2 regions of the Laceyella putida genome follow, and region 1 is predicted to be linked to the other one. Evidence: predicted binding sites of a transcription regulator. Region 1 holds the regulator's gene; the other holds the start of a gene.

Region 1 (4,427 bases):
AGCAGGAGACTATGAAACGGAAACAAAAGTGGACCTAGTTCGAATTTGCAAAGAAACCCATGGAATTACACATGGATTTATGGTGGGTGACCGAAGCTCTGATGTTCGCGCCGGCAAAGAGAACGGCTTGACGGTCATCGGTTGCCGGTACGCGGATTTTCCCCAGTTTGGAAAGGAAGACGAGTTGCAAAGTGCCGACCATACCGTGTCAACATTTCCTGAACTCCTGACCATTGTCAACGGCAATCAATGAAGTCCAGGCTGACAAGCTCTTGCTTTCTGCCACAACCGATCACGGCAACGCGGTTTGCGAGCCGGCAATAAGGATGTAAATGATCGGACTCGGATAAATGTGGAACGATACTGACGATGGCATATGCCGACCGAAATCCGGCATTTGGACCATCACAGCGAAAGAGGGGAGGGCATGCCATGGATCAATTGTGGGCAATCCCATACTTGGATATCACCTGGCGCCTGTTTTTGGCTGCACTGTTAGGGGGCATTGTCGGATGGGAACGGGAGCGGCACAATCATCCGGCGGGGTTTCGAACCCATATCTTGGTTAGTTTGGGATCCGCGCTGATTATGCTGATTTCCATCTATGGGTTTACCGATTATATGGACGAAAGTCAAGTGCGATTTGACCCTGCGCGATTAAGCGCCCAAGTGGTAAGCGGGATCGGCTTTTTGGGTGCGGGGACCATTATGCGCCACCGCGCTTCCGTGACGGGGCTCACCACTGCGGCATCACTGTGGGTTGTCTCGGGAATCGGTTTGGCTGTGGGGGCGGGCTTCATGTTTGCGGCGATTTTGACCACCGTCTTCGCCTTGGTCAGTTTGGAGTTGCTGACACGAATGGAGAAGTTCCTCATTCGAAAAAGGGAATTCTGCTTGCTTCATATTCTGGTCACAGATGAGCCGGGCAAATTGGGACAACTCACGTCACTGATTGGCGAAAAAGGCGGAAGCGTGCGCAAGGTGAATATTGAGGAAGACGAGGAATCGTCAGACATGTTAGAGATCACCTTTACGGTTCGCTTGCCGCAAAAGTTGGCCCTGACCGAGTTAATTGATGAGATGCGCAAAGTCGAAGGCGTAAAGAGCGTGCGGACAGACTGATGGGGAACTGGTCGAAACGGAAGAGGTCTGAATCTCCGGGGCAGGCTCAGCGTCCTCCCACTTCTTTGAATATGGACGGAATCGCAGTAATGAATCGGTTGATTTTGGTTCAAAATAATAAGGAAGGGTCTTGGCAATGTGCAAAATTTTATCTATAATTTAATCGTAAGGTCAAAGTTAGTCAAAGTCAGCAGGAGGTTGTCCGAATGAGTAGTATTTCGGACATTATCGAACGTTATCTCAAGAAAATCTTAAATGAGAGCGAGACGGGAGTCATTGAAGTAAAGCGAAGTGAATTGGCCGATATTTTTCAATGCGTTCCGTCGCAAATCAATTATGTCATCAGTACCCGCTTTACGGTTGAAAAAGGTTATATCGTGGAAAGCAAGAGAGGCGGCGGCGGTTATATCCGCATCCAGAAGGTCCGTTTCAAAAACAGCCGTGAAGTGTTTGAAGAGATGCTTGAGCAGATCGGTGAAGCGGTCCCGCAACTGACGGCGGAACACGTGATCGTCCGCTTGGTTGAGGAGAAGCTGATGACCAAGCGTGAAGCGATTTTGATGCAACGCTTGATTTCGCGGGAAACATTGCAGCTGCCGATTCCGTTGCGCGATCAGATGCGGGCGCGGATGATGCGCATACTGATTACAACATTATTTACAAGCAAAGGAGAGTGACGGCCGATGCTCTGTCCTGAGTGCGGAAAACGGCCGGCCACACTTCATTACACTAAGATTGTGAATGGGGAAAAAACAGAATTCCATCTGTGCGAAGTGTGTGCCCAAGAAAAAGGCGATGTCATGTCTGGGTTTGAACATGGATTCTCTTTTCATCAACTGTTATCGGGGCTGCTCAATTTCAACTCCTCTCCCCAAGAAGCATATAAACCGCAAACGTTACGCTGTAATACCTGTGGTTTGACGTATAACCAATTCAGCAAAATCGGCCGGTTTGGCTGTGGCAACTGTTACAAAACCTTTCGCGAGCGCTTGGATCCTTTGCTGCGGAGGGTGCATGGGCACTCCTCCCACCGGGGGAAGATTCCGGAACGCGCTCAAGGGGAATTGAAGTTAAAAAGGGAATTGGAACAATTGAAAGCCGAGCTGGCATCCAAAATCCAAGCGGAAGAGTTTGAAGAAGCTGCCCGCCTGCGTGACCAAATCCGTTCATTACAAGAGAAATTGGAACAATAGGGGTGAATCGCATGTCGCTTGAACATTTTATGCAAAATGCGATCAGTGAATGGATGCGCGTCAAAGGTCCGCAGTCGGATATTGTTTTCTCTAGTCGTGTGCGCATTGCCCGCAACTTGGCGGGTCTTCCGTTTCCGATGTTGAGCACCCAATCGCAAGCGGAAGAAGTGGTGCGCAGAGTGGAGGAAGCGTGGAAGAAAGAGCGATTAGCTGTTTTAAAAGATGCGGAATTGATTCGTATGTCCGATCTCACTGATCTGGAAAAGCGGGTCTTGGTTGAGAAGCATTTGATCAGTCCGATGTTGGCTGAGGAATCCCGGAATGGCGCAGTGCTTTTAAGCCAGGATGAATCAGTCAGTATCATGATCAATGAAGAAGACCATGTTAGAATCCAGGTATTGTTTCCAGGCCTTCAATTGGAGAAAGCGTGGAAATTGGCAAGTCAGATTGATGATTGGTTAGAATCTCATCTCACTTATGCATTTGAAAGTGATTACGGATATTTGACCAGTTGCCCGACCAATGTTGGCACAGGGATACGGGCATCCGTCATGGTTCATTTGCCGGCGCTGGCGATGACACAACAGTTGAACCGCCTGATTCCCGCCATCACCCAAGTGGGATTGGCTGTAAGGGGAATTTACGGCGAAGGGAGTGAAGCACTGGGACAACTTTACCAAGTTTCCAACCAAGTCACCTTGGGGCAGTCGGAAGAGGAAATTTTGGATAACCTGCAAGGAGTTGTCCGCCAGATGATCGAACATGAGCAAATAGCAAGGCGGAGACTTCAGGAGATGTCCCTGACCCAATTGGAAGACCGAGTGCATCGATCCTATGGCACCTTGGCCCATGCGCGCATCATCGATTCCAATGAGGCGATGAAACGCTTGTCCGATGTCCGTTTAGGCATTGATATGGGATTGATTGTCGGGGTATCGGCCAATGTGATGAATGAGTTGATGGTGATGACGCAGCCCGGCTTTTTGCAACAATATGCCGGCAAACGGCTCAACGCTGAGCAACGGGACATCCGACGCGCAAGGCTTATTCGGGAACGGTTGGCAATGGAGCAAACGAATGACCAACAGACTGAATAAAATGCGACACTCCGCTAGCGAAGTACAGTCTGACTCAAGTTCACAAAAGACGTTCGCTAAGAACGGGAGTGGAAACTCCGCCAGCGGAGTACAGTCGTACTAAGCTCACAAAAGACGTTCGCTAAGAACGACTAGTAAAGGCGAGGTGGATTACTATGATGTTTGGGCGATTTACGGAGCGTGCGCAGAAAGTGTTGGCGCTCGCACAGGAAGAGGCAGTTCGTTTGGGACATAACAATATCGGTACCGAACATATTTTACTGGGCTTGGTGCGCGAGGGAGAAGGCATTGCCGCCAAAGCTTTGGTTGCCCTTGGATTGGGCCTGGAGAAAATCTCCAAAGAGGTTGAAAATCTCATCGGTCGTGGCCAAAATCAACCAAGCAACATCGCCTACACCCCTCGTGCCAAAAAAGTGATTGAACTCTCGATGGATGAAGCGCGCAAGCTGGGTCATACCTATGTGGGAACGGAGCATATTCTCCTCGGCTTGATTCGTGAAGGCGAAGGAGTGGCGGCTCGGGTTCTGAACAACTTGGGTGTGAGCCTGAATAAAGCTCGCCAGCAAGTGCTGCAACTGCTGGGTTCGAGCGAAGCTTTATCCAACCATCCCGGGGCCAATAACCATGTGAATACCCCGACTTTAGATAGCTTAGCCCGTGATTTGACTTCGGCGGCCCGGGATGGCAACCTTGATCCGGTGATCGGGCGCAGCAAAGAAATCGAGCGCGTGATTCAAGTCTTGTCCCGTCGGACCAAAAACAACCCTGTGCTGATCGGGGAGCCCGGGGTCGGGAAAACCGCTGTAGCTGAAGGCTTGGCTCAACGGATCATCGATGGTGAAATTCCGGAGACATTGCGCGGGAAACGCGTCATGACCTTAGATATGGGGACTGTGGTGGCAGGAACCAAATACCGCGGCGAATTTGAGGATCGGCTGAAAAAAATCATGGATGAGATTCGCCAAGCGGGTAATATCATTCTCTTTATCGATGAACTTCACACATTGATCGGCGC
Region 2 (4,427 bases), on a different contig from region 1:
CACTCCCAACGATCCCGGGTTCTGGACCAAACAATGGGGCCCGAAACGCGTTCAGGCCCATCTCGCTTGGAACGCCACCCAAAGCAACGGCACTGTAAAGATCGCGGTCGTCGATACGGGAGTCCAATCCACCCATCCCGATCTGCGCGGCAAAGTGCTGAACGGGTGGGATTTTGTGGAAAATGACAACTCCCCGCAAGACGCCAACGGGCATGGTACCCATTGCGCGGGCATCATCGCGGCGGCGACCAATAACCGAGTCGGGATTGCCGGAATGGCCCCCAACGCCAAATTGCTTCCCGTTCGTGTATTGAACGGGGCGGGAGAAGGCACGGTCACTGATGTGGCGGACGGAATCAAGTATGCCGCGGACCAAGGGGCGAAGGTGATCAATCTGAGCCTGGGTGGACCAGAGAGCAGCTCGACCATCAAAAGCGCGGTGGACTACGCATGGAGCAAAGGGGCCGTTGTTGTCGCTGCCGCCGGGAACGAAAGCACCAGTCAGCCCAGCTATCCCGCCTATTACAGCAATGCGATTGCCGTCGCTTCCACCAATCCCGATGATACGCGCTCCTCGTTTTCCAATTATGGAACCTGGGTGGATGTCGCCGCACCAGGCGCGAACATCTATTCCACGATAAACGGAAGTGCATATGCATACGAAAGCGGCACTTCGATGGCGGCACCGCATGTGGCGGGCATCGCCGGTTTGTTGGCAAGTCAAGGGCGTACAAATGTTCAAATCCGTGCCGCGATTGAAAACACCGCGGACAAAGTGCCGGGCACCGGCACCAACTGGACGCACGGACGCGTCAATGCGTATAAGGCCGTATCATATTAGCAACAACCGCATGCTGACCTCCTGCCACACACGGCAAAGTCAGCATTTTTCATCGAAAAACATAACCATTACCCGGGGGAACACCGGAACACATCTTCAACTCGCCCCAAGAAGAGCGAACCCAGCAGTTTCTAAGCCAAGTATACAAATAGGCGAGAAAGACTGTAAGCCATCTGCTGAGCCACTCGCATGTGGGTTACAGGCTTTTTCCAAAAGTTCCTTATCCCGATGGAAATGAAGCCCCCTACAGCCCTTTCCCGCGATGGTGTTGTTCCCCTTTCTCCTTATGTTTGCCCCAAACCGTCAGGAGAACATCCCCGAACCGCCAATGAACCCAGCAAGATGACCGTCGTTGTCTTCCACTCTTTGAACAGCAGCACACCCGTTAACGTGATTGCCACCCCATTGCATGCCTGTCGAAAGGGAGAGACAATCGATGGAAGTGGTCTCTCACTGTATCCATTCACAAATCTTCCGCATAATCGAGCAATCGTTTTCAAAAATAATAAGCGCGGTTGTGGTAGAATATATCGGTATATTTAAAATAAAATCACCTTCTTAGGAGAGAACCAATCATGGCAAAGTGGATGAAAAAGCTCAGTTTGGTCTGTTTGGCTTTTCTCTTACTCATTCCCATCGGCGTTTCAATGGAATGGTTCCTTCTCTCTTTCTTCCTGCCTTAATCAATAATTCATACCTTTTTACCGTTAGATAGATATTTTCATGCTTACAAGCGGATTTGGCGCCGAACCGACCGAGTAAGAGCCGTTCACGCGAAACAACTCCCAACTACCGTACAACCAACCTGTTGAACTGGTCCCTTCCCTTAAGGATGATCAGTTCTTTTTCTTTTTGACTTTATTTGACCTTTCTTGACCAATAGAGTATGATTAAGTTAGATTCCAATATGCGAAAGAAAGAAAGGGGGAAGGGGGCTGTCTTAAAGCAGCCACCCAACACACATGAACTTAGTCCCAATCGTTGTCGAACAATCGAACCGTGGTGAACGTTCATATGATATTTACTCCCGTTTGCTCAAAGACCGAATCATCCTGCTCGGTAGCCCCGTCACCGACGACGTGGCCAACTTGATTGTCGCCCAACTCCTCTTTTTGGCCGCGGAAGATCCAGACAAAGACATTTCCTTGTACATCAACTCTCCAGGGGGTTCCATTACGGCAGGAATGGCGATTTTTGACACCATGCAATTAATTAAGCCAGACGTATCGACCATCTGTGTGGGCATGGCCGCTTCCATGGGCGCTTTCCTGCTGGCAGCCGGCGCCAAAGGCAAACGGTTTGCTTTGCCAAACAGTGAGGTGATGATCCACCAACCCCTTGGCGGTGCGGAAGGGCAAGCCTCGGATATCGAGATCCGCGCCAAGCGCATCATCCGCATGCGTGACCACCTCAATCGCCAATTGGCTGAGTTTACGGGCCAGCCATTGGAACGAATTGAACGCGATACCGACCGCGATCACTTCATGAGCGCGCAAGAAGCCTTGGAGTACGGCTTGGTCGATAAAATTTTGACTTCCACCAAAAAACAGTGAAAAGTGCCTTTGGGGGGTTCCTCCCAAAGGCATTTTATATTCGTTTATGATATGAGTAGCGTTCATCAAAAAAGGATCAGAAAGGTTGATAACCGATGCAAAACCGTCATGATCGCGCCTTGTTCTGGTTATGCATGTTCATTGCCGCCATCATGGGCCTTTCCCTTATCAGCAAGTTTTTCCGCTAATCTCGCGCGCAAGGCGTTTGCCGGAGGTGTCTGCCGTCCTCTTGACACTGACCAGGATGGCAGACACCGCCATGCCTTGATGTCCATTAACGGCCATGGCTAGACTGAATCACCCATCCTATACAAAAACACCTGACTCCCTAGATGAGATCAGGTGCCAAATCCTTGTCAGGGACCTTGTAACCAATCTTCCGGCGCGATCACCCGCACATGAACTGGATTGAGTGGAGAGGCCCGATTCACTTTCTGGTAAACCCGGTTTGCCAATTCGCGGTATTGGTCAGGTCGCCACTCTTCGTCCGGCAAAACCATCAACATGATTTTTCTTCCGTTATACTCCATCCGCACATCACGAACACCTGGGACATTCATCGCGACTTGCTTCACTTTGGTTTCGGGATAACTGACATAACTGTAAGAGTGACTGTCTTTATCAAGTCCGGTTCGCTCGGTCGGCCTTTCAAACCGCTGACATCCCGCCAGAATCAGAGCCGTTATGCACAGAAGTATCCATCGTTTCGCCATGGATGCTCACCTCCATGCCTTAGTGTTTGATCTGGTGGGCGGTTTATGCAAAAAAAGCCGCAGCCTCTCGCCACGACTTCCCCTTATCCTCGGTTGATTGGGCCAAAATCCTCCGGCAATAGCATTTGTTCCGTTAGTACGAGCGTCCACATGAAAATAAACACGGACACCGCTGACAGGGCTGATTGATCGAGCAATAACGAGCCGATTCCCCCGATGATGACGATAAAAAGCCCCATCAGCAAAATGGGCCAGCGCAATTTTCGCCACACAAATATTCCGGAGATCAGCAAAGGCAACAAAACCAATGCACTCGCATATGGAAAATGGGCTTGCACAGGCACATAACGCATCAGGCCATGCACAGATACGGGCTCCATATCAACCCACAGGATTTCCATAAAAATGCCCATCACGGTCACCACAAAGGTATATAAGTGATAAAACACTTGCACACTTAAGCTCTCCGTCCACTCCATCCGCAGGCGACGCATGATATCTAACGCAACAAACACAAATGTTGGTGTAAGCAGTACTTGAAACAAGGAGCGCACCAAACTGAGCCCTTCCAACATTTCGCCTTTCCCAATCCAATTGCCGAGCGACAAAATGGCATGGTCGTAAATCAGCGCCAAGGTGATAAACATCAGCCAATAGGTTCCCCAGTAGGCTGACTCGCGAATAAAACGAAAACTCCAAATAAAAAGTGCAATATATGAAACCGTAAGGATCGGATACAAAAAAACGTCCATAATTTCCTCCAATGGAACGTACATTCTCAAATTGTACTTTTTTCCTCTTCTGTTACTTCCATATTATAAAAAAAGGATTGGCCGTGAATGCATCAAATGTGACATGATTTATACGGTTTCGCAAGCAAGCAAGATCCAACAGAACAACCAGGGCATGGCTGGCAAATCAAGTTGATCGATGGGAGGCGGGGAAAAACCTTTTCCCGATGCGCCGAAGGAGAAGTGAAGCGAATGGGAAAACGGTTTTTGAGCCGCCGACATATTTATCAGACACGCCCTAAATAAGCCGAAATCGGAAGAAAAGAGCCAACGATTGGCTCTTTTTACTCTGATTTGCTCACCATTTCCGCCAGTACATTCACGGCTTCTTCCGCATCGGGGCCATCGGCGATGATCGTGATCTCAGCCCCGCGGGATACGGCTAAGCTCATGATTCCCATAATGCTTTTCGCGTTCACTTTCTTCGTTCCTTTTACCACAAACACCTCGGAGGCAAACTTATTTGCTTCTTGCACAAACAACGCTGCCGGACGAGCATGTAATCCTGTTTCCAATTGCACAACCACTT

What was found. Region 1 encodes CtsR, which represses protease genes until heat stress. Its sites were predicted from a motif close to ATGGTCAATAAAGGTCAAACA; they were not measured.
Region 2: a site for CtsR is predicted at 1,701-1,721, ahead of clpP (ATP-dependent Clp endopeptidase proteolytic subunit ClpP). Genes of this name have one in related genera too.

The regions. Positions count from the first base shown of each region.
Region 1 covers NZ_JBHTBW010000058.1:59,532-63,958, reverse strand. Annotated here, with positions in the region: gene ACFQNG_RS16605 (HAD family hydrolase) at 1-253, shown strand, start outside; gene ACFQNG_RS16600 (MgtC/SapB family protein) at 433-1,122, shown strand; gene ACFQNG_RS16595 (CtsR family transcriptional regulator) at 1,329-1,799, shown strand; gene ACFQNG_RS16590 (UvrB/UvrC motif-containing protein) at 1,806-2,315, shown strand; gene ACFQNG_RS16585 (protein arginine kinase) at 2,327-3,412, shown strand; gene ACFQNG_RS16580 (ATP-dependent Clp protease ATP-binding subunit) at 3,568-4,427, shown strand, end outside.
Region 2 covers NZ_JBHTBW010000006.1:38,641-43,067, forward strand. Annotated here, with positions in the region: gene ACFQNG_RS01915 (S8 family peptidase) at 1-841, shown strand, start outside; gene clpP (ATP-dependent Clp endopeptidase proteolytic subunit ClpP) at 1,804-2,394, shown strand; gene ACFQNG_RS01925 (hypothetical protein) at 2,751-3,107, opposite strand; gene ACFQNG_RS01930 (hypothetical protein) at 3,191-3,859, opposite strand; gene ACFQNG_RS01935 (HPr family phosphocarrier protein) at 4,183-4,427, opposite strand, start outside.